Regions from separate parts of the Massilia phyllosphaerae genome, predicted to be linked through region 1. Evidence: riboswitches for the same ligand, from Rfam matches in the RefSeq annotation. Region 1 holds a riboswitch; each other region holds the start of a gene.

Region 1 (5,968 bases):
GGTCGGAGACGGCGGTGCCCAGCACCGGGTCCCAGTTGACCAGGCGCTTGCCGCGGTAGATCAGGCCCTGCTCGTACAGGCGCACGAAGACTTCGGCCACGGTTTTCGAGCGCGGCTCGTCCATCGTGAAGTATTCGCGGTTCCAGTCGGCGGAAGCGCCCAGGCGGCGCATCTGGCCGGTGATGGTGCTGCCCGACTTTTCCTTCCACTCCCAGACTTTTTTGACAAATTCCTCGCGGCCGAGGTCATGGCGCGAGATCTTCTGGGCGTCCAGCTGGCGCTCGACCACGATCTGGGTCGCGATGCCGGCGTGGTCGGTGCCCGGGATCCAGGCGGTGTTAAAGCCACGCATGCGGTAGTAGCGGGTCAGGCCATCCATGACGGTCTGGTTGAAGGCGTGGCCCATGTGCAGGGTGCCCGTCACGTTCGGCGGCGGCAGCTGGATGCTGAACGACGGCTTGCCGGCGTCCATGGTGGCGGCGAAGTAGCCGCGCTGTTCCCATTCGGTGCGCCAGAATTGTTCGATATCGGCTGGCTCGAAAGACTTTGCTAATTCCATGATTGGCGGTCGGGGGTAAAGGGTAAATATAGCGAAACGGCCATTATAAATGACGGGAGCGCCGAAGCGCTCCCTGCTTGATTACCGCTTATTGCCCGCTTATTGTCACCCTTTGCCGCTTTTTTAAGCGGATCAGAACGCTGCGCGCAGCGTCAGCCGCAGCGTGCGCCGCTCCACCGGGTGGGTGTGGATGTCGTCGACGCCCTCGGCCGGCTCGCCCGGCAGGCGCGAGGTGTAGTAATAGTCGACGTCGCTGGCCCTGCGGTCGAACAGGTTGAACACGTCGGCCGTCAGCCGCCAGCGGCGGTCCAGGCGGTAGCCGGCGCGCAGGTAGGCGATCGCCGTGGTGGCCGAGCGCACGCTGTTGTCTTCCACCAGCGGCCGTGGCCCGAAATAGCGCAGCTGGAAGGCGCCCGACCAGGGGCCGAGGTCGTTGACGGTGGCGCCGAACGAGGCGACCCGCTCGACCGCCCCCGGGACGTGGTCGCCGGCCGGGTCGAAGCCGGTGTAGCGGGCGGTCGATGCCGCCAGGTCGAGATCCAGCAGCAGCCAGCGGCTGGCCACGTAGTGATTGTTCCACTCGATGCCGGCGCGCTTGCTGGCGCGGCTCGGCGCGGTGTCGCCGGCGTCGCCCGAGAACACCAGTTCGGAGCCGGAGCGCAGGCCCCACAGCGCGATCGAGGTTTGCAGGCCCGCGACGATCTCGCTGCGCAGGCCGATCTCGGCGCCGCGGGTCTTCACCAGCGGCGTGACCGGCTCGACCGGCTCGCGCGCGCGCGGCGACAGCCGGGCCGTGGTGCCGCGCGCATCGTTGCTGTGAAAGCCTTCGCCGTAGTTGGCGAAGAATTCGGTCTTGTCCCATGGGCCGAGCACGAACGACAGCTTGGGCGAGGCGATGTGGTCGTCCGCGCTGCCGGCATTCTCGGCGATCGAGCTGCCGACCTTGAAGCGGTAGCGGTCGTAGCGCACGCCGGCGATGGAACGCAGCCACGGCGTCCATTGCACGGTGTTCTGGAACCACAGCGCGGCGCTGGCCTCCGACACCTGCGATTCGGCGATGGTGTCCAGCACGCGCTGGCGGGCGGTGGCGTACAGGCCGAGCGGGGCGATGCGGTCGAAGCGGCCCTGGATGCCGACGGCGTTGTTCATGGCGCGCTCGCCGAGCCGGCCGAACCAGGTGTGCGACAGATCGAAGCCGCCCATCTTGCGCCGTTCGGTCTGCAGGAACTGGTCGCCGTTCACCGGGTCGTCGAGGTAGTAGGTGAAGTCGTTGTACAGCGCCAGGTCGGAGCGCACCGCGTAGACATGCGCTTCGGTCAGCGTGTCAAGGCCGCGGCGGCGCCATTCGCCAGACAGGCTGTAGCGTGCCGTGCTGCCGCCGTCGCTGGGATCGACCGCGGCGAACCGGTCCAGGCTGCCGTCCTGCACCGCGCGCAGCGGAATCTGGCTGGTGGCGTGCCAGGCACCCTTGTAGCCCATCGCGGTCAGGCTGAAACGCTCGGCGGCGGTGCCGGCGCTGTAGCGCAGCAGGGCCGACGATTTGTGGAAAGCTTCCGGCGTCTGCCATGGGCCGTCGTTGTGCGCCAGTTCCAGCGCATACAGCAGGGTGCCGTTGCCGGCGCCGGTGGAGCCCGTGACCAGGCCGCGGCGGTAGGCGTTGGCGCCCGCGGTTAGGGCGGCGACGCCTTCGTCCAGCCTGTCGGCCAGGCCCAGGTGCGCGGAGCCGACCGAGGCGAAATCGCCTTCGTCGGCGTAGTAAGGGCCCTTGCGGTAGTGGATGTTCTTGACCAGTTCGGGGATCAGGAAATTCAGGTCGGTATAGCCCTGGCCATGCGCATGGGTGCGCATGTTGACCGGCATGCCGTCGACGAAGGTGGCGAAGTCGGTACCGTGGTCGAGGTTGAAGCCGCGCAGGAAGTACTGGTTGGCCTTGCCGTCGCCGCTGTGCTGGGTGACGATCACGCCGGGCACGAATTCGAGCACTTCGCCCGGCCGCAACGCCGGGCGGCTGGCAATCAATGCCGCCGTCACGCTGCCTTCGCTGGCGGCGTCGGAAGTGCCGACGCCGTTGTCGTAGTGGCCAAGCACGCGGACCGTGTTCTGGGTTTCCTGTGGCGGGTTCTCCGCCGGTTGTTGCGCATGCGCGTGCGCGGCCGCGCACAGCGCCCCGGCGACGCCGAGTATCACTCTGGTTTTCATAGGATGGATGTCAAGCTGCCGCCGCACCCACTTCCCCGTAAGCGCGGCTGAACGGTGCGCGCCGCCTCGCGGCCGCGCGTACCACCTGTCTGGCCGGTATCCGGGCTGGCAAGGCGGACCATCTCGCCTTCCCATGCTGTTAAGAGCCTGTCTCAGCAGGCGGAAGTCGCTGCTGGCGCGCCTGACGAGCGTGAGCGGCGTTGTTCGTCGTCGCATGGATCACCATGCTTCCTCCTCACGCCTTGCTCACACTCGCCATCCATCGCCATCCGCTTCTTCCCGCCTGCCGAGACAGGCTCTTGTGCACAGTGGCGTTCGAGATGGCCTGTCGTCAGCGACGACGCTTGCTTACCGTTGCGGGGGCAGCACACCCTGGCCTGCCGGTGGAACCGGCGCGGCCATGTGTTTCCCGTTTAACTGCGCGCTCGAGACAAGCGCGCGGGCACCAAACGCCGTCATTATAGTTGAGGCACCGTGGCGGCCGGTCAAAGCGCCGCGTACCAGCCCGCATACGGCGTGTTGGCCACCAGCTTGCGGTTGAAATCCGGTGCGCCGTCGTTCCACCAGACCGGGCCGCGTTCGCCCAGGCCGCGCTTGGCGTCGTCGACCGCGGCGCGGGCGCGCCGTTCGGCCTCGGGGTCGGCGGCCTTCTTCGCCGCGCCGACCTGGCGCCGGGCCTGCATCAGCGCATTGACCAGTGCCTGGCGCTGCGCCGGATCGAGATCGGGATTGCTCATGCGCCAGAGGCGGTCCTTGACGACGAAGTAGCGACCGTCCGGGGTGCTGGGGTAGTTGGCAGGGCTGGGCATGGGTCCACTATACGCAAAGAGGCTCATTGGCTGCGTCCGTCAGCGCCTGCGCGGGTGTACCATGCGGTTTCACCCGACTCCCTGGACGCCGCGATGCGCACGCCGACGACACGCCTCCTGTTCCCGCTCCTGGTCCTGCATTGCGCAGCCGGCTTCGCCTGCGCCATCGTCCCGCCCGAAAAGCAGGCCGAGACGCATGCGAAACACCTTGCGGCCTACAAGGCCGAAGTGGCGGCGGTCAAGGAGGAAGCCGACCTGATCTTCATGGGTTCGCTGAGCACGCTGACCTCGACCCCGGAAACCGTGACGTTAGCGTCGGGACAGTCCCGGGTGCTGCAGCACCACCAGGCGGTATTCCTGCCGTGGGAGCAGATCAAGGGCGTATACCGCGACGGCCAGGTGCTCGACTACACTACCGACAAGAACCGGGTAATGGTCGGCTGCGGTCCGGCATTCCGGACCCTGCCGAAGGAAAACGGGGCAGGGGAGGTCTACCTGGTGTACGCCCGCGAGGGCAGGATTCTGCGCACCAATCATATTCCGATGGATGCGCAGGTCCTGAGCGGCTACGAGGAAGCGGCCTTCCTGCGCGGCGGCGAGTAGCGGCGCTTAGTTTTCGCAGCCCACGACTTGATGCTGTCGCAGGCGGCTTTGGTCTGCACCAGGCCGTCGCCGTACTTTACAAAATTGATTGTCAATCGTGCGCGCGGGATGTTGCGTTATCGCTGGAATATGCAATTTGATTGACGAAGCGCCTTGCCGGCATGCTATATTTTTGGCCGTCGGATTTCGGTCATGTGGCATTGCATCCGCAATGATCGATTCACTTCCTTCTTCACGCGAGAACGATAACAATGAACGCGACCCTTTCCCCCCGCCGCCTGGTCCTGCTGGTCGACGACGATGCCATCCTGCTGGAATACCTGTCCACCGTCCTGAAGCATGCCGGCTACGACACGCTGGAAGCCGCTTCCGCGCCCGAGGCGCTGCAACGCATCGCCGAGCGCGAAGGCGACATCGCGCTGGCCCTGCTCGACATCAACATGCCCGGCATGTCCGGCCTCGACCTGGCGCGCCGCCTGAGGGACCACACCCAGGTCGCCTTCATGTTCCTGTCCTCGGTCGACGACGCCGAAACCGCGCGCCAGGCCGCCAGCCATGGCGCGGTCGGCTTCGTGGTCAAGCCGGTCGACGCCGCGCGCTTGCTGGCGGCCTTCGAATCGGCGCTGGCGCGCGCCGACGAGATCCGCCAGCTGCGCCGCACCGAAGCCAACCTGAACGCGGCGCTGGCCGCCGGCCGCGAAACCAGCCTGGCCGTCGGCTTGCTGATGGCGCGCTTCCAGACCGACCGCAACACCGCCTTCGAAGTCCTGCGCGATCACGCGCGCTCGAACCGGCGCAAGGTCAACGAAGTGGCCGAACAATTGATCGCGGCCGAGGAGCTGCTCAACAGCCTGCACGGGGCGTTTGCCGGGCGCCTGCGCAGCAAATAAGCTATTTGGCCGCGGACACGCCGGTGGTGGCGAAGCGTTCGCGGTACAAGGTGGGCGCGATGCCCATCCGTTTCTGGAACACGCGCCGCATCTGCGCTTCGCCGTTGAAGCCGGCGCGTGCCGCCACTGTCTTCAGCGGCAGCGCCAGGTCGGACAGCAATTGCTTGGCGCGCTCGAAGCGGCAGGTTGCGATGAATTCCTGGGTGCTCAGTCCGACTTCCTGCAGGAACACGCGGGCGAAGTGGCGCTCGCTCATCATGGCCTTTTGCGCCAGCTGGGCCACCGACAGCCGTTCGTGCAGGTTGTCCAGAATCCATTTCTGAATGTCGCGGATGCCGGGCCGTGCGGTCCGTTCGCTCAGCAGGTGCGAGCTGAACTGCGACTGGCCGCCGGGGCGTTTCAGGTAGACGACCATGTCGGTGGCGACCTGCAGCGCCAGTTCCTTGCCGAGGTCTTCCTCGACCAGCGCCAGCGCCAGGTCGATGCCGGCGGTGACGCCGGCAGAGGTCCACAGGTGGCCGTCGCGCACGAAGATGGCGTCGGCATCGACCGCCACGCCGGGGTAGTCGGCCTGCAGGGCGGCCGCCACGCTCCAGTGGGTGGCCGCCGCCTTGCCGTCCAGGACGCCGGCGGCGCTCAGGAAGAAGGCGCCGGAACACAGCGCCGCCAGGCGCTGCAGGCGGGTACAGGCACGCGCCACCCAGTCGACGATGGCGCCGCCCTCGGCCAGTGCCCCCCGGATATCGCGCGCACCGACCACGATGGCGGTATGCGGCAAGGCCCGGGGATCGAGCGCCCGGGTGGCCTGCAGCGACATCAGCGTATCGGAAGGGATGTTGCCCTCGCGTGTGGACACGACCTGGACGTCGTAGGCGGCCGCTTTACCGGCGCGCCGCAGGTGCACGTTG
Region 2 (5,678 bases), on a different contig from region 1:
GGTTCGCTTTCCAGGCAATTTCCGCGGCTGACAGCGCCGCCTTGGCCTTGATCAGTTGGGCTTGCTGCATGGAGCAATCGAAGCTGATGAGCGTGGCGCCGGCGCGGAAGGCTCCGCCCTCGGCGACGGGCAGGCGGTCCACCTTGGCACCGAATTCCGCCGCCAGTGTCGTATAGCGCAGCGGCGAGAGCTGGGCGCGGATATCGCGCTGGTCGAGCGCGCTCGACGTCGGTTTGAGTGGCTGGGCTGGCAACGCGGCGGTGGCCTGCTGCGCAGCCATGACCAGGATGGATTGCAGCGCTAGCGCGGTCCAGCGCGGATGAGATCGATTCATGGCGTTCAAGGGTTGGCTTGGGTCGGATTAACGCGCATCGACGCGCTGACCGCGCGGGTCAGGTCCGCAAGGGGCGCATCGTCGGCCATGCCGAGCATCGGCTCCAGGCCAAGTGTAGCCTGGAGCTTGCCGGCCGTGGCCTGGGCTTGGGCCAGCGCCTGGTAGCGTCGCAGATGACTCAGAAGAACTGTGGTTCGGTTGGCCACGACGTCGAGCTTGCTTTGTGCCTGGACTTCGCCGCGATTTGCGGCATGGCGCGCGATTTCGCTATCGACTTTCCAGATGGCGTCTGCGCGATCCAGCTGACGCAGCGCGTTCTGGTATTGCAGGCGTGCCAGGTGCACCTGGGCCAAAACCGCCATCTGGGTCGCCACGCGGCGCTGGTCGGCGAGCGCGACGCCGGCCTCGGCGAGGCGCTTTTGCGCCGGCGCGGACAGCAGGCCGAGCAAGTTATACGATACCTGCAGGCCGGCCTCGTTCCAGTTCTGGTAGATCAGGTAGCTGTCATTGCTGTGGCGGCGGCCATAGTTGAACGACAAGCCGGGGAACAACTTCAGCAGCGTGCGTCGCGTTTCGACTGAGGCGACGCGGGCGTTGTACATCGATTCGCGCAGGTCAGGGTTGTTCGCCAGAGCCAGTTCTTCCATTTTTTCGATGGGAATCGCCAGCCACTCAGCGCCGCTTTTTTCTTCGGCTTCCTGGACGACGATGTTCTGCGTCAGCGGCAGGTTGATCAGTGCTGCGAGTTCCACTTTGGCCGACGACAGTTCCTGGTCGATCGCTTCAAGCAGACGAAGATTTTCCAGCAGCTGGCGTTGGTAGCGCAAAGCGTCCACCGGGTTGCGTAGGCGTTCTGCTTCGGCCTGGCGAGAATCGGCAAGCGCTTCCTCGGCGACAATGATCGACGCCTCGACGTCGCCACGCAACTTTTGCGCGCTGGCGGTGCGCCAGAATGCGGTGCGGACGTCCTGTATCAACAAGTGCATGGCTTTGCGACGCCGCTCAGCGGCGATGAGTACCTTATCGCCGTTCTGCTGCGCAGCGTAGTAGCTTTGGCCGAAATCGAGCAGGCTCCAGGTGAACGTCAGGTCGTAGGTGGTTGCCACCCGGTCGCTTGAGATAAACGGATTCGCCAGCGACGGTTGGCCTGTCACGGAATCGATGCTACGCGTGATGAGGTCGTTGTTGCGGTAGCGATATCCGGCGTCAGCCATCAATTTCGGTAGCGCGTCGTAGGCGCCGGCATCCAGCTGCCCTTGCGCCAGTGCGACTTCCAGCGCGCGTGCGCGTCGATCGAGGTTGTATTTGATGGCGCGAGCAACGGCCTCATCGAACGATAACGGTCCCTGTAACGGCTCCACACCCTGCTGCGCGCGTGCACGATCGGCCGCGATCGTCGATGCCACGTCGGCCGCGCTCAAGGGATGGGTATGCGTGGTGGCGCAGCCGGTGAGTGTGATAAGGGCGCACAACGAAGCGACCACAATGAAACGCTTGGAAGGAATTGGCATGTGGAAATATAGTTTATGACTGTTATGGCTCGACCCAGTGGACGGCACTACCTGTCTTTGCATTGATTATTGATGCAAGGAAACACTAAAATTCTATGATCTCGGTTACCCCTTGTCACGGTTTAAATTTGCTTTCTTCATCGTCGTGGCAACGGAGAGACAGTTTTCGGATGGTGGCGACTAATCGTATAAGAGGAATGAATTGGTTATCTGGTCAACCAGAAAACAGGTCTTGTTATTTTGCATATTTGCCTGTCCTTTTGCTACGATCGTCGGTTGAGGATGGTAGACCAGACCTTTTTTTCTAAGAGGTGAGCGCTGCCATTCGCGTCATCGTATGCGCCATGCGAATCACATCATTCGCTATCTCGCGTCGCTATGCGGCCCGCGCTGTCAGGGTCGCGTCCGTTGACATTGCTGGCTTTTTGCCGAGTTCGCTTTTGCTTATTGCGGAGATCCGTGACACTCCGCGAGATTTTTCGCCTTGACACTATGCTATCCGAACGAACCGTCTGCTATTGACCAGGGGCTGGCGCTGAGTCGCTGGTCGATAATCACTCGTATGACAGTCGCTTTTCGATGACCGTCGCCGGTCGACACGTCATCGTCGGTTAACGACTTTTTCTGGTTCTAGTGGAAATGCCTGTTTGATGGTTTTTACTGCGATCGCTTTCACAGAAAGGAGTAGATTTACTCCGTGACCAGACTGCGTTTAGTTAATCGCGTGGTCCTGATTAGAAATCAGTTTATATTGGAAATGAGAAGATTGTGGGATAGATATCGCGTGAACTCGGGCACGGCATGACATGCTATTAGCCAACACCTGCCAGGGTACCAATAGGCCGATTTTCTAAAAGCTCGGCGAGCTCAACCGGATTACGTGAGTTGAGCTAGAGATCAGGCTGCAAGCATAACGCGAATCCGACCGGGATATTAACTTGGTACGGGCTTTCGTCGGTAGGCAGCCAAACTCACAGGCAATCGCTGATAGATGGCAATTTCAAACTGACAATCCCGCGCGCCGTCTGTACAATTCCGCGTTCGAGTGAACGGTGTCCCGCCATCGACCGATGGCGGGGTGAAACGGGAAGCCGGTGAAGCGCGGGATCCTCATCCCACGCCATTCCGGCGCAGCCCCCGCTGCTGTAAGCCTGACGAACCGGTCCGACGCCACTGCGCCATGCGCGGGAAGGCAGGACCGGGGAGGAAGACGGCGAGCCAGAAGACCGGCCGTTCACCTTGAAAGCGCGAGACCCGGGGTGTGGTCTCGCACCTTGGCGTTCCTGATTTTCTCGTACCTGTTGCCGGGCATGGCATGCCCGTGGGCGCGCGCGCGCTCATACGAAGGGCAGAGGAAAGCGGAGAACGCCGGTCACACATTGGAAAGACAAGAAATGAACGACAGCATGCAAAACCCCCGCTGGCAGAAAGCCGCCTGGGCCGCCGGTTCCCTCGCGCTCGCCGTTGGCGCCAACAGTGCGGCCCAGGAGCAGGCGCTGAATACGGTGGAAATCACCGAGACCCGCCTGGCGCGCAGCGCCACCTTTTCCCTGGACGACCGCAACGAGACCGGCTCGCGGCTCGGCCTCAGCGCACGCGACACTCCCGCCAGCGTGAGCACGCTCGGCAGCGCCGACATCGCCGAGCGCAGCCTCACGCGCGCGCAGGACGTCGTGGTGCGCATGCCCGGCATGAGCGAATCCCCCGCGCCCGGCAATGGCGGCACCAGCCTGTCGGCGCGCGGTTTCGGCGGCCACAATTCGGTGGCGCAGCTGGTGGACGGCACTCGCCTGGTCGTCGCCGCCGGCACGATCACCTATCCGTTTTCCACCTGGCCCCTTGAAGCGGTGGAAGTGCTGCGCGGCCCAGCGTCGGTGCTGTACGGCGACGGCGCCATCGGCGCCGCCGTCAACTACGTCACCAGGAAGCCGCGCTTCGACCGCACGCGCGGCGAAGCTTTCCTGGCTGCCGGTTCCTTCGATACGGTGCAGGGCGGCGTCGGCGTCAGCGGCCCGGCGGGGGACGGCGTCGCGTATTCGGTCTACGTGGATGCCGACAAGAGCCGGGGCTACCGGCGCGATAACGGCTACGAGCGGCAGAATTTGTCCGCGGCGCTGGCATGGCGGATCAACCAGGACCTCACGGCGACGGGGTCGCTGGACGCCGGCCATAACGACGACGCGCGCTACTTCGGCACGCCGCTGCGCAACGGCCGGCTCGACCCGGACTTGCGCCGTACCAGCTTCAACGTCGAAAACGCACTGGTGCGCTACAACGACCGGGTCGGCCGCCTGCGCCTCGAATACCATGCCGCGCCCGGTCTGCTCGTGCGCAACGAGAGCTACTACATCACCAGCAAGCGCCACTGGCGCAATGCAGAAAGCTACGCCTTGAATGCCGCCGGCACGCGCGTCAACCGGAGCGACTACCTGGAAATCCTGCATGACCAGGAGCAGGCGGGCAATCGCTTCGACGCAGTTGTCGACGGCCGCATCGCCGGCCGCGCCAACCGGCTGGTGGTCGGCCTCGAGTGGTATCGCACGCGCCTCATCCACAGCAACAATTCGCCCTACGGCGGCGCCAGCGTGGTCGATCCCCACGATTTCATGCCCGGCTATTTCGTCAGCCCGGTCCCCACCGTCGCGAGCCGCCGCGCGGAGATGACAACCGGCGCCTTCTTTGCCGAGGATGTGCTGGACATCGCGGCGGACTGGAAACTGGTGGCAGGCCTGCGCCGCGACGCCATGAATTTCGACAACCTGGACCTGCGTACAGGGGTCGCACTGGGCAAGGACTATCATCCTGTCACGGGGCGCGTGGGTGCCGTATGGAAGCCGGCCGCGCAGTTGTCGCTGTATGGCCAGTTCGGCACCGCCACCGATCCGCTGAGCGGCGCGCTGTCGCTGCCGAACGGCTCAGTCAGCTACGACCTGACGCGTGGCCGGCAGCTGGAATTCGGCGCCAAGGGTGGGATGCCGGCGGTAAAGGGCGAGTGGACCGTCGCCGCCTACCGCATCGAGAAGCGCAACCTGCTGTCGCGCGATCCGGACAATCCTTCCGTGGCCCAGCAAGTCGGCCAGCAGTCGTCGACCGGCCTCGAACTGGCCTTTGTAGCCGAGCCGCTGCGCGGCTGGACCATCGACGCCAACGCCGCCGTGCTGCGCGCGCGCTACGACGATTTCAAGGAGATCGTGGGCGGCGTCCCTGTGGCGCGCGACGGCAATACCCCGGCCGGCGTGCCCGAGCGCACGGCCAGCTTGTGGACCCGCTACCGCTTCCTGCCGCAATGGGATGCGGGCCTGGGCGCACGCTACGTGGGCCTGCGCCAGTCTAATTCAGCGAACACCGCCAACTTGCCGGCCTACACGGTCCTCGACGCCTCGCTGGCGTGGCGCCAGTCGTCGGCGTTGACCCTGGTCCTGGCCGTCAAGAACCTGGCCGACCGCGACTACGCCCTGTCGGGCAGCGGTGGCGTGCGCTGGCTGCTTGGAGCGCCTCGCACCCTGCAGCTGACGGCGCGTACCAGCTTCTGATCCGCGATGAAGAAGACCCTGATCTTCCTGCACAAGTGGCTCGGCGTCGGCCTGGCGCTGCTGTTCGCGATGTGGTTTGCCAGCGGCATCGTGATGTACTACGTGCCTTTCCCGTCCCTGACCCAAGGCGAGCGCCTGGCGGGCATGCAACCGCTCCGGGCGCAAGCCCCGTGCTGCCTGACGGCGCAGGATGCGTCGGCCCGTGCTGGCGTGCGCTTTTCCGAAGCGCGGCTGGGGATGCTTGGCGACCGGCCCGTGTGGCGCTTGCTCGGCGCCGACAAGCGCTGGGTCGGCGTCGAC
Region 3 (5,968 bases), on a different contig from region 1:
CGCCAAGGGTCGTCGTTCTCCTGTAACAGCGCAATGGGATCGCCACCGCGGCTCGATACGCTGAGCGTGCGGAACGCATGATGCGCCAACCCGCAATCAGGCAAGCCCTCGACGTAAATGATCAGGAACGCGATATGTCCGAACGACAAATGGCCGTCGAAAGACACCGAATTGACGCTGTCCTTTTGATCGGCACGTATCTTATATTCACGTAATGATGCCGGGTCAACGGAAAATCCGAGATCCCCGATCGGAATGGCCAAATCGCTGCCGGCGACGATGACGGTTTCTTCGTCCTTTTGATGGGCAGCGATGAATCGGCTCAAGCGGATCCCTTGAATATCGCACCTCAGAAACAGCTGAGCCGTACCGCGATACAGGTATTCGTAGCTTCTTTCGTACATTGTCGGCGGAACCACCTCGAAATAGCCCCCGCAGGACGCGGCTGACATCTTCGAACCGGTACCCCAGTCGTCCTGGTAATCCTGCGTCAGGCGCGCTGCCGCATTCAGCGCATTGCCGATTACCGCATCCGATGAATCGGGCTCCACGCCAGGACGCCGCCGCAGAATCTCCAGCCCTTCTTTCGCGCCGCTGCCGATCGCCAGCACGTAACCATAGGTAGGAATCTCATCATGATGCACCTCACCATCGTGGTGCAGCTCGACGTCCTCGCCGTTTGGCGTCACGACCAGGAATGAAAAGGCTTTATCGGTACGCCTTGCACGAAATTCCCTGGCATCTTGGTGTATCTCACGGCCATAAGGCTGCGTAGGCGACAAGAGCGTACACAAATAATCGAATAATTTTTGCGCCGAACCGACCGTACCGGAATACAAAAACAAACTCCTGTCCGGCAGCAGCCAAAACTTGCGGCCCAGGCCCACGGGCTGGTAACCAAGTCCACCTCGCGTATCGAGCGTATCGAGCAGCGGCGTAGCAATGCCACCGGCGGCGCTGGCCGGCCTCGAAATCAGAGAATCGACCAAGATCAGCGGATGCGTATCCGAATACAAGACGGCGACGAAGGTCATGATGATGTAGAGATGCCTAGACTGCGTCAATCTTACCCCGGCATCAGATCATGAACCAAGCTTTTTGGGCTTCAAATAAGCTTGATCTGCATCACGCACCTTGCATAAACGATGAACTAAGGACTCACCCAAAATTTACAGCGAATTCGCTGCCGATCAGAATATCCTGGCGATGTTCTGCCGCTGCGCATTCATTCCTGATGAACTGGCGCTGAAATCCAGTAGGTCGATCCTACTATCCACGTTCTAGGGTAGGCCTTGGCGACCCAAACCAGAATTCGGATCGGCCGTTGTCATATAGGCGGCCGGACGCGGTTGCGCCGCTCGTATTTCCCCCAAAGCTGGCTAGCCACTGGCGAATGAGCAGCTACCCACAAACTGATGATAAAACAGCTGTTTGACCGAGGAATCCAAGATTTATGCTGCAACCAACATATGCAGTGCTAACTCAAGGGCGTTTCGGGAGTGGCGGGTCGGCGCAACCCACAATTTTGGTGGGGATAACCGTTCTGATCGCGCCGCGTTTTTCACGTACCGATGAAAGAATCCCCGCAGTTTTTCAGGTTGCGGGGATTTTTTATGCAATCGGCATCACACATCCACCACCATCTCAAACCCGCCATAAATCATCCGCTTGCCATCGAAAGGCATGTTCTCCGGCTTCATGAACTCGGCCATGCGCGGATCCTTCATCACCTTGTCGTTGACCTCGTCGCGCTTGGCCCGCGATGCGTAGAAGATCCACGAAAACGCCACCACCTCCCCATCCTCCAGCAGCACGCTCTGCGGAAACGACGTCAGCTTGCCCGGCTTGACGTCATCGCCGATGCATTCGCGGAACTCGAGTGCGCCGTGTTGGCGCCAGATCCTGCCTGCGGCCCTGGACATGTCCTTGTAGGCGTCCAGCTTGGCACGTGGAACAGGCACCACAAAACCATCGACATACGGCATGACGTTCTCCTGTGACGAGTACTCCGATATAGACCGTCGCGGCGGCAGGAAAATCCCGCCGCCGCGACGGTCGGATCAGGCGCAGATCAAGGCCGGCTACGCATCAATGCCGCGCCGGCAGGCCGGGCCGAGGCGGCATTGCCGATGGCGCGCCAGCCACAATCCGGCATGGCAAGACTGGCACGCGGGTTCTCATCCGTGTAATATCCCGACTTTGGGTGCGTCCATTCCCGTCGGGGGATGGCGTTAAACGGGAAACCGGTGACGCCGCATGAGAAATGCGGTCATTCCGGTGCAGCCCCCGCTGCTGTAAGCCTGACGACTCCGGCAATACGCCACTGCGACGCAATCGTGGGAAGGCCCGGAGGAGGACGAAGGCGAGCCAGAATACCGGCCCGAATTGTCAGCACCATTCCCCGGGGTGACGGGAAGCCGCTGTCGACCGGCTTGCGCGCCCGCTTTCAGTCCCGCTCCCCGTCCGTCGACCGTCTTTTCAGCCTCCGTCTGGTGTCCTTATCGACCATTCGACGGGAGGTTTCGAATGCACATCATGGAAGGCTTTCTGCCGCCGGCGCATGCGCTCGGCTGGGCCGCCGTTTCCGTTCCCTTCCTGGCCTGGGGCCTGCGCTCGATGGGGCGCAGCTTGCAGGCGCATCCCGAGCGGCGCATGCTGCTCGGCGTGGCCGCCGCCTTCGCCTTTTTGCTGTCGGCCCTGAAACTGCCGTCGGTCACCGGCAGCTGCTCGCACCCGACCGGCGTCGGCCTCGGCGCGCTGCTGTTCGGCCCCGCGGCGATGGTGCCGGTGGGCTTCGTCGTGCTGTTGTTCCAGGCGCTGCTGCTGGCGCACGGCGGCCTGACCACGCTCGGCGCCAACGTGTTCTCGATGGCGATCGTCGGTCCGTTCGTTTCCTACGCCGTGTTCCGTGCCGCGGCAAAGCTGGGGGCGGGCCGCTCCGTCGCCGTGTTCCTGGCCGCATGCCTGGGTGACCTGGCGACCTACCTCACCACGTCGGCGCAACTGGCGCTGGCCTTCCCGGATGCGGTCGGCGGTTTCGACACCTCCTTCCTCAAATTCGCCGGCATCTTCGCGCTGACCCAGGTGCCGATCGCCATCAGCGAAGGCCTGTTGACGGTGCTGGTGGTGAACGCGATGGCGCGCTTCAATGCGCACGAGCTGCGCGCGCTGCCGGTGATGGCCTTGCGCACGCGGGAGGGCGCATGAAAACGCGCAACTGGCTGCTGTGGGCGGCCATCGTCCTGCTGACCGTGCTGCCGCTGTGCCTGATCGGCGCGCCGCCCGGGAGCGAAGGCGTATTTGGCGGCTCCGACGACCGCGCCCAGCAGGCCATCGGCACCATCGCGCCGCACTATAAACCCTGGTTCGCGCCGGTGTTCCAGCCGGCCAGCAGCGAGATCGCCTCGCTGCTGTTCGCGCTGCAGGCTGCCATCGGCGCCGGCGTGATCGGCTACTGGCTCGGTTTGTCGGTGGCGCGCGAGCGTGCGCGCAAGAGCGAGCTTGCGGTCGCATCTTCGGAGCAGGGTCCACGTGCGGATTGAAACGGCCGCCTACGCCAGCCACTGGCAGGGCGTCGCCCCCTCGGCCAAGGCCCTGTTCGCGCTGGGCGGCATGGGCGCGGCCTGGGTCGCCACGCGTCCCGGCACGCTGGCCGTGCTGGCGGCCGTGCTGGCACTGGCCGCGTTGATCGGCGCGCGCGTACCGTTACGGACTTATGTGGCGGTGGCCTTGCCGCCGCTCGGCTTCCTGCTGCTGTCCTGCCTGACGATGCTGGTGACGCCCGGCGTTGACGGCAGCTGGCACTGGGCTAATTCGATGTGGCCGGCGGTGGCACGCACCGCCGGGCGTTCGCTGGCGATGCTGGCGGCGCTGCTCGGTTTTGTGCTGACCACGCCGCTGCCCGACCTGCTGGCGCTGCTGCGCCGCCTGCGCACGCCCGAACTGCTGCTCGATTTGATGGCGCTGTGCTACCGCATGCTGTTCGTGCTGCGCCAGGCCTGGGAAGAGGGCGTCACGGCGCAGAGCGCGCGCCTCGGTTACCGCGGCTGGCGCCACGCCTGGCGCTCGACCGGCCTGCTGGCCGGGCAGATGGCGGTGCAGGTATGGCAGCGCGCCAGCGCCCTGCAGATGGCGGCCGAGGCGCGCGGCTACCAGGGCACCTTGCGTTTCCTGCCGGCCGAGTTCCCGCAGGCGCGCCGCCAGACTGCGTGGGCGGCATTGGCTGCGGCGCTATTGCTGCTGGTCGCGGCCGGAGACCGCGTATGAATCGCATCATCGAGATGCAGGCGGTCGGCCACGCCTTTGCCGACGGCAGCAGCGGCCTGCGCGACTGCAGCCTGGCGCTGGGCCGCGGCCGCCGTCACGCGCTGCTGGGCGCCAACGGCGCCGGCAAGACCACGCTGCTGCAGCACCTGAACGGTCTGCTGCGCCCGACCGCCGGCCGGCTGCTGCTGGACGGCCAGCCTTACGACTATGGCCGCGGCGGGCTGACGCAGCTGCGCCGCCGCGTCGGCCTGGTGTTCCAGAATCCGGAGCGCCAGCTGTTCTCGGCCCAGGTCGAGGAAGACGTGTCCTTTGGCCCGCTGAACCTCGGCCTCGACGCCCCCACCGTCCGCGCGCGCGTAAAAGCCGCGCTCGATGCGGTCGGGCTGGGCGGACATGCGCGGCACGCCGTGCACCACCTCAGCTTTGGCCAAAAGAAGCGGGTCTGCATCGCCGGCGTGCTGGCGATGGCGCCGGACGTGCTGCTGCTGGACGAACCGATGGCTGGCCTCGACGCGCCGATGCAGGATGACCTGGCCGCCTTGCTGGACCGCCTGGCGGCGCGCGGCACGACCATCCTGCTGTCCACCCACGACATCGATTTCGCCTACGGCTGGGCCGACGACCTGCACCTGATGGCGGGTGGGCGCGTGATCGCGTCCGGGCCGGCGCAGGCGGTCGGCGCCGACGTCGATGCGCTCGACGCCGCCGGCCAGCGCCCGCCGCTGGCGCTGGCGCTGCATGCGCACCTGGTCACGCGCGGCGTGCTGCCGGCCGGGCAGGCGCCGCGCAGCGTGGACGCGGTACTGGACGCGCTGCGCATCCTGCCGTTCCAACCTTTGACGAAGACACCGACATGACAATCCACATCGCCAACAACGCCGCCGGCAAGATCTGGTTCGTCGGCGCCGGTCCCGGCGACCCCGAACTCATCACCGTGAAAGGCCGCAGGCTGCTGGAGGGGGCCGGCGCCGTGCTGTTCGCCGGTTCGCTGGTCGACCACGCCGTTACCCTGTACGCGCCGCCCGGCTGCGCCATCCGCGATTCCAAGGACATGACCCTGGAAGAGATGACCGCCTGGCTGATCGACCAGGCGCAGCGCCACGCCACCGTGGTGCGCCTGCAGACCGGCGACCCGGCCCTGTACGGCGCCCTGATCGAGATGGCGCGCCCGCTCACGGCAGCCGGGATCGAATGGGCGGTGGTGCCGGGCGTGTCGTCGGCGATGGCGTCGATGGCGGCCGCCGGCGAATCGATGACGCTGCCGGAAGTGACCCAGACCGTGATCCTCACCCGGGTCGAAGGCCGTACGCCGATGCCGGACGGCGAAGACCTGGCCAGCCTGGCGGCGCACCGCACCACCATCTGCATCTTTCTGTCGATCACCTTGATGTACAAGGTCGAGGCGGCGCTGCGCGCGGCCGGCTGGCCCGACGACGCGCCGATGCTGGTGGTGCACAAGGCCAGCTGGCCGGGCGAGGAAAAGATCATCCGCGGCACCCTTGCCGACATCAAGGCGCGCTGCCGCGAGGCCGGCGTCGCCAGCCAGGCGATGATCGTCGCCAGTCCCACACTGGGCGCGCTGCATTGGGAGACGCTGGTGCGCTCCAAGCTGTACGACCCCACATTCACCCATCGCTTCAGGAAGGCCAGCGCATGAATCAGATCATCTTTACTCCCTCCGTCACGCTGCACGCGGACGACA
Region 4 (5,968 bases), on a different contig from region 1:
TCGGTGTTCCTCCACATCTCTACGCATTTCACTGCTACACGTGGAATTCTACCCCCCTCTGCCAGATTCAAGCCTTGCAGTCTCCATCGCAATTCCCAGGTTGAGCCCGGGGCTTTCACGACAGACTTACAAAACCGCCTGCGCACGCTTTACGCCCAGTAATTCCGATTAACGCTTGCACCCTACGTATTACCGCGGCTGCTGGCACGTAGTTAGCCGGTGCTTATTCTTCAGGTACCGTCATTAGCCGAGGATATTAGCCTCAACCGTTTCTTCCCTGACAAAAGAGCTTTACAACCCGAAGGCCTTCTTCACTCACGCGGCATTGCTGGATCAGGCTTGCGCCCATTGTCCAAAATTCCCCACTGCTGCCTCCCGTAGGAGTCTGGACCGTGTCTCAGTTCCAGTGTGGCTGGTCGTCCTCTCAGACCAGCTACTGATCGTCGCCTTGGTGAGCCTTTACCTCACCAACTAGCTAATCAGATATCGGCCGCTCCAGGAGCATGAGGTCTTGCGATCCCCCACTTTCATCCATAGATCGTATGCGGTATTAGCGTAACTTTCGCTACGTTATCCCCCACTCTTGGGTACGTTCCGATATATTACTCACCCGTTCGCCACTCGCCGCCAGGTTGCCCCGCGCTGCCGTTCGACTTGCATGTGTAAAGCATGCCGCCAGCGTTCAATCTGAGCCAGGATCAAACTCTTCAGTTTAATCTCTGTTTGTTGGCATTGCTGCCATCGGTATTGCTACCGAGTCGCTCACTCAAGATACTGACCGTCATCCCATTGCTGGGACAACGCTTAATACTTTTGTGAACATTTGATAATTTAAGTAATCAACAGCGCTTACGCAGCTGTTGGCACCTTCATCAAACGCCCACACTTATCGACTGTTAATTTTTAAAGAACTTTATTCGGTACTGCGTCTTGCTACTTAGCGACAAATCGTTGTGTTCGTCAGCAGCAGAGAAGTGAGATTATGCAGTGTTTCGCTTAACTCGTCAACTCCATCTTTTTCTTCAACGCTTTCGGACTTGCCGAAAATTCAAACACAACTACTTGATTTCGTTGCCGTTTTACTGCGCTGCAGAAGCAGGACGCGAACTATAGCAAAGCCTTGCGGTGTTCGCAAGGCCAAGCGCCATGCTATCGTTGTCCGGTTCATTAACTCTACAACATACCTGCATGAGCGCCTTTCATATCGTTCCCACCGCGAGTCCTCCCCTCGCCGCCCAGCTCGACGCTGCTATCGACAATAAGACCAAACCGCTCGGCAGCCTGGGAACGCTGGAGCGCCTCGCCAAACAGATGGGACTGATCCAGGAAAGCGTGGCTGTGTCGGTCGAGCGGCCGGCGATCCTGGTCTTCGCCGGCGACCACGGCGTGGTGGCGGAAGGCGTGTCCGCCTATCCGCAGGACGTCACTTGGCAAATGGTCGAGAACTTCCTGTCCCAAGGGGCCGCCATCAACGTGTTCGCACGCCAGAACGATTGCGCCTTGCACATCGTCGATGCCGGCGTGGCCCACGAATTCGGTCCGCGCCCTGGCCTGATCGACCGCAAGATCGCCGCCGGCACCCGCAACTTTGCCCAGGCGCCGGCCATGAGCGACGCCCAATGCGCCAGCGCGATCGGCGCCGGCGCAGCGCTGGTGGCCGAGCTGGCGGGCAACGTGATCGGCTTCGGCGAGATGGGTATCGGCAATACGACCGCCGCCGCGGCTTTGATGCACAAGCTGACCGGCATCCCGGTCGCGGCCTGCGTCGGCGCCGGCACCGGGCTGTCGCACGAGGGCGTGCGGCACAAGCAGCGCGTGATCGAAGCCGCGGCCGCGCTGCACGCCACCGCCATCGATCCGCTCGACGTGCTGGCCGCTTTCGGCGGCTTCGAGATCGCGATGATGACCGGCGCCATGCTGCAGGCGGCGCAGCAACGCAAGGTGCTGCTCATCGACGGCTTCATCGTGACTAGTGCCCTGCTGGTGGCGGCGCGCATCGAACCGGCGATCCTCGATTACTGCGTGTTCGCCCACTGCTCGGACGAAGCCGGCCACCGCCGCATGCTCGATGCACTGGAGGCGAAGCCGCTGCTGCAGCTCGGCCTGCGCCTGGGTGAAGGCACCGGCGCCGCCCTCGTCCTGCCGCTGCTGCACGCGGCCGCCAACTTCCTCGACCAGATGGCGACCTTTGCCTCGGCCAGCGTCAGCGAGCAAACCGGCAAGAACGCTGACGACTAAAACCATGCAGCAGATCCGCCTCTTCTTCATCGCGCTGCAATTCTTTACCCGCCTGCCGATCCCGGCCTGGGTCGGCTTCGAGGCCAGCTGGCTGCAGCACGCGTCGCGCTACTTCCCGCTGGTCGGCTGCGTGGTGGCGGCCATCGCCGCCGCCGTCTACTGGGCGGCGGCACTGGTGCTGCCGGCGCCGGTGGCGGCGGTGCTGTCCACCGCCGCCTCGATCTACGCCACCGGCGCCTTCCATGAAGACGGCTTCGCCGATACCTGCGATGGCCTCGGCGGCGGAATGACGCGGGAACGGGTGCTCGAGATCATGAAGGATTCGCGGGTCGGCGCCTACGGTGCGATCGGCATCGTCTGCATGCTGGCCGCCAAGCTCTCGAGCCTGGCGATGCTGCCGCCGCAAGCGGCGATCGCGGCCCTGTTCCTGGCCCACCCGCTGTCGCGCCTGGCGGCGACCTCGCTGATCTGGAAACTCGAGTACGTGCGCGGCGAGGGCAAGGCCAAGCCGCTGGCACAGCAGATGACGGGCGCGGAATTCGCGATCGCCGCGGCGACGGCCCTGCTGCCCGCCGCCGTGCTGCTCGCCGCCGGCCTCACCTCCCCTGCGGCAGTGAGCGGTGCCGTACTGGCCGCGCTGGCCGCAGCGCTGTGGCTGGGCCGCAAATTCGTGCGCCGCCTCGGCGGCTACACCGGCGACTGCCTCGGCGCCGTGCAGCAGGTGGCGGAAGCCCTCATCTATATGACGGTGCTGGCCACGCTCGGCCACGGTGCCTGAGGCGCCGCATGAAGCTGCACCTGGTGCGCCACCCTCAACCCGACGTCGCGCCCGGCCTCTGCTACGGCGCGACCGACGTCCCGGTCGCCGCGGCCGAACTGGCGCGCGTGCAGGCGACGCTGGAAGCGCAAGGCTTGCCCGGTCGCCTGCCGGTGTACGCCAGCCCGCTGCAGCGCTGCGCCCTGCTGGCCCGGCGCCTGCAACCGGCCAGCCTGCACATCGATGCGCGCCTGGCCGAGATGGATTTCGGCCGCTGGGAGATGCGTCCCTGGTCCGGCATCGCGCGCGGCGAAGTCGACGCCTGGGCCGATGACCTGCTCCACCATCGGCCCGGTGGCGCCGAGAACGTGCTCGACGTCGCACGCCGCGTGGCCGGCTTCGTCGACACCGTGCGGACCGGCGCCAGTGCCGACGGGGGCGCGGAAGCACTGGTGATCTGCCATGCCGGCACCATCCGCCTGCTGCTGGCGATGCAGTCCGGCCTGCCCCTGGAACAGGCCGCGCTGCAGGCCGCCGCCACGCCGCACCGCATCGGCTATGGCGAAATTCTGGTGCTGGAGTTCTGACAAGGCGCCGGCGCGACCGTATAATGACGCCGTTTTGGTGCTCGCGCCTGTGCTCACAGGTGCAGTTAAACGGGAAACACGAAGCTCGCGAAGAGTTGAACGTGTGCTGCCCCCGCAACGGTAAGCAAGTGCCGCGTCATGGATGCGGCAACCGTCCTCACACACCACTGTGCGTACGCATGGGAAGGTCGGACGGCCATACTTGCCAGCCCGGATACCGGCCAAAAGGTGGAAGCGCGCCGGCATGCCGTGGCGCTTCTGTTCAATCTGGCCGGCGGGGACGCCGGCTGGTTGTCAAACCAAGAACGACCATCATGCACCACCGAGTTCCACGGCAAGCCGCCGCATTGGCCCTTGCCCTTTCTGCCTCCACCGCCTTCGCTGCGCCCGATTCTGCGCCGGAGACCGTCGTCGTCACCGCCACCCGCACGCCCGAGCGTGCCGACCAGGTCATCGCCGACACCACCGTCATCGGTCGCGACGAGATCGCGCGAGCCGGCGCCGGCTCGGTTGCCGACGTCCTGGCGCGCCAGCGCGGCATCGAGATCGTCCGCAACGGCGGCCCGGGCGCCAGCACCAGCGTGTTCCTGCGCGGCGCCAACAGCAACCAGGTCGTGGTCCTGATCGACGGCGTGCGCATCGGCTCCTCGACCAGCGGCGCGGCCAGCTGGAATGCGATTCCGCTGTCGGCCATCGATCACATCGAAGTCGTCTACGGTCCCCTGAGCACCCTGTACGGCGCGGATGCGATCGGCGGCGTGGTCCAGATCTTCACCCGTAAAAGCGCCGGCGCGCCGCAACTGGACGCCAGCCTCGGCGGCGGCAGCTACGGCACCCGCCAGTACGACGCCGCCATCCATGGTGCGAGCGGCATCGTCAGCTACGCATTCGGCACTGCCCACGAGGAAGCGGACGGCTTCTCCGCGACCCGCCCCGGCGCATTCGGCTACAACCCGGACGACGACGGCTACAGCCGCAACAGCGCCAACGGCCGCATCGCGGTGCGGCTGGCCGAAGGTATCGACGCCGGCGTCCAGTTCCTGAAGAGCCGCCTGCGCGCCCAGTACGACAATGGTGCAGCCGCCTTTGACGCCCGCAACTTCCAGGACATCGACAGCTACGCCGCCTTCCTCGACGGCCGCATCCAGCCCAACTGGCGCAGCAGCCTGCAGTGGGCGCGCTCCAGCGACAGGCTGGGCAACTTCGGCGGCGCCGCGCCCGCGGACGCCAGCCAGATCAACACGCGCCAGGATGAAATCACCTGGCACAATACGTTCGCCATCGGTGCCGACACCCTGCAGCTGCTGGCGGCCCACCGCAAGGAATCCGTGCTGTCCACCTCCGGCGCCGCTACCCCGACCAGTCCCCCGAGTCCGTTGAACGGCAGCCGCGTCACCAACTCGGTGGCCGCTTCCTACGACCTGCGCCGCGGCAGCCACCTGGTCGACCTCAGCGCGCGCAACGACCACTCGGTGTACGGCGCGAAGACCACCGGCGCGGCCGGCTATGCCTACGAATTCAGCCGCCAGCTGCGCGCCAGCGCCAGCGTCGGCACCAGCTTCCGCGCCCCGACCTTCAACGAACTGTATTACCCCGGCTACGGCCTGCCCAGCAACAAGCCGGAACAGGGCCGCAATGCCGAAGCTGCGCTGCGCTACCAGGTATCGGGCGGCGAACTGCAGGCCGGTTACTACCGCAACCGCCTGACCGACATGATCGTCACGGTCAACCCCTGCCCAAGCCGGACCGGCAGCTGCGCCTACAACGTCAACCACGCGCTGCTCGAAGGCTGGACGCTGTCGGCCACCAGCCGGATCAAGGGTATCGACCTGCGCGCCAGTGCCGACTTCCAGGATCCGCGCGACGAGACCACCGGCAAGCAGCTGGCCCGGCGCGCACGCCGTCACGTCAACCTCAGCGCCAGCCACACGACCGGCCGGCTGGAGAGCGGCATCGAACTGCAGGCCTCCGGCCAGCGCTTCGATGACGCCGCCAACAGGAACCGCCTCGGCGGCTATGGCCTGCTGAACCTGACCACCAGCTGGCGTTTCAATCCCGACTGGTCGCTGCTGGTCCGCCTCGACAACGCGGCCGACAAGCGCTACGAACTGGCGCGCAACTACGGCACCGCCGGACGCAGCTGGTTCGCGGCGCTACGCTACGGCGTCCGCTAATCCATTACCAACCGCACCGCATGCATCCAGCCCAAGCCCGTCCTCCGCGTCCATTGCCCCAGCGCGCCCTCCTGATCGTCGGCGCGCTGCTGCTCGCGGCCGTCGCCAGCCTGCTGGTGGCCGGCATGACGGGCTCGATCGCCATCGCACCGGACGAGCTGCCGGCTGCGCTGGTCCAGGTGCTGCATGGCCGGAGCGACTCGATGGCGGCG

The links. Region 1 has a riboswitch for cobalamin ahead of U1H99_RS18390 (TonB-dependent receptor). Riboswitches for the same ligand answer to the same signal wherever they lie in the genome.
Region 2: it holds a riboswitch for cobalamin, as region 1 does, so the genes downstream of both, U1H99_RS29630 (TonB-dependent receptor) here and U1H99_RS18390 (TonB-dependent receptor) in region 1, are expected to answer to the same signal.
Region 3: it holds a riboswitch for cobalamin, as region 1 does, so the genes downstream of both, U1H99_RS15385 (energy-coupling factor ABC transporter permease) here and U1H99_RS18390 (TonB-dependent receptor) in region 1, are expected to answer to the same signal.
Region 4: it holds a riboswitch for cobalamin, as region 1 does, so the genes downstream of both, U1H99_RS29845 (TonB-dependent receptor plug domain-containing protein) here and U1H99_RS18390 (TonB-dependent receptor) in region 1, are expected to answer to the same signal.

The regions. Positions count from the first base shown of each region.
Region 1 is NZ_JAXSQX010000004.1:568,652-574,619, reverse strand. Features, by position in the region: gene U1H99_RS18395 (valine--tRNA ligase) at 1-559, opposite strand, end outside; gene U1H99_RS18390 (TonB-dependent receptor) at 692-2,758, opposite strand; cobalamin riboswitch at 2,833-3,223, opposite strand; gene U1H99_RS18385 (hypothetical protein) at 3,244-3,567, opposite strand; gene U1H99_RS18380 (hypothetical protein) at 3,661-4,170, shown strand; gene U1H99_RS18375 (ANTAR domain-containing response regulator) at 4,422-5,060, shown strand; gene U1H99_RS18370 (GlxA family transcriptional regulator) at 5,062-5,968, opposite strand, start outside.
Region 2 is NZ_JAXSQX010000014.1:65-5,742, reverse strand. Features, by position in the region: gene U1H99_RS29640 (efflux RND transporter periplasmic adaptor subunit) at 1-334, opposite strand, end outside; gene U1H99_RS29635 (TolC family protein) at 340-1,845, opposite strand; cobalamin riboswitch at 2,879-3,094, shown strand; gene U1H99_RS29630 (TonB-dependent receptor) at 3,252-5,378, shown strand; partial or broken gene U1H99_RS29625 (PepSY domain-containing protein) at 5,385-5,678, shown strand, end outside.
Region 3 is NZ_JAXSQX010000003.1:623,826-629,793, forward strand. Features, by position in the region: gene U1H99_RS15375 (hypothetical protein) at 1-1,034, opposite strand, end outside; gene U1H99_RS15380 (DUF1428 domain-containing protein) at 1,626-1,985, opposite strand; cobalamin riboswitch at 2,187-2,398, shown strand; gene U1H99_RS15385 (energy-coupling factor ABC transporter permease) at 2,527-3,207, shown strand; gene U1H99_RS15390 (energy-coupling factor ABC transporter substrate-binding protein) at 3,204-3,542, shown strand; gene cbiQ (cobalt ECF transporter T component CbiQ) at 3,532-4,266, shown strand; gene U1H99_RS15400 (energy-coupling factor ABC transporter ATP-binding protein) at 4,263-5,123, shown strand; gene cobM (precorrin-4 C(11)-methyltransferase) at 5,120-5,923, shown strand; gene U1H99_RS15410 (sirohydrochlorin chelatase) at 5,920-5,968, shown strand, end outside.
Region 4 is NZ_JAXSQX010000017.1:9,093-15,060, reverse strand. Features, by position in the region: rRNA gene U1H99_RS29865 (16S ribosomal RNA) at 1-714, opposite strand, end outside; gene cobT (nicotinate-nucleotide--dimethylbenzimidazole phosphoribosyltransferase) at 1,189-2,238, shown strand; gene U1H99_RS29855 (adenosylcobinamide-GDP ribazoletransferase) at 2,243-3,016, shown strand; gene U1H99_RS29850 (histidine phosphatase family protein) at 3,025-3,582, shown strand; cobalamin riboswitch at 3,601-3,822, shown strand; gene U1H99_RS29845 (TonB-dependent receptor plug domain-containing protein) at 3,897-5,756, shown strand; gene U1H99_RS29840 (FecCD family ABC transporter permease) at 5,777-5,968, shown strand, end outside.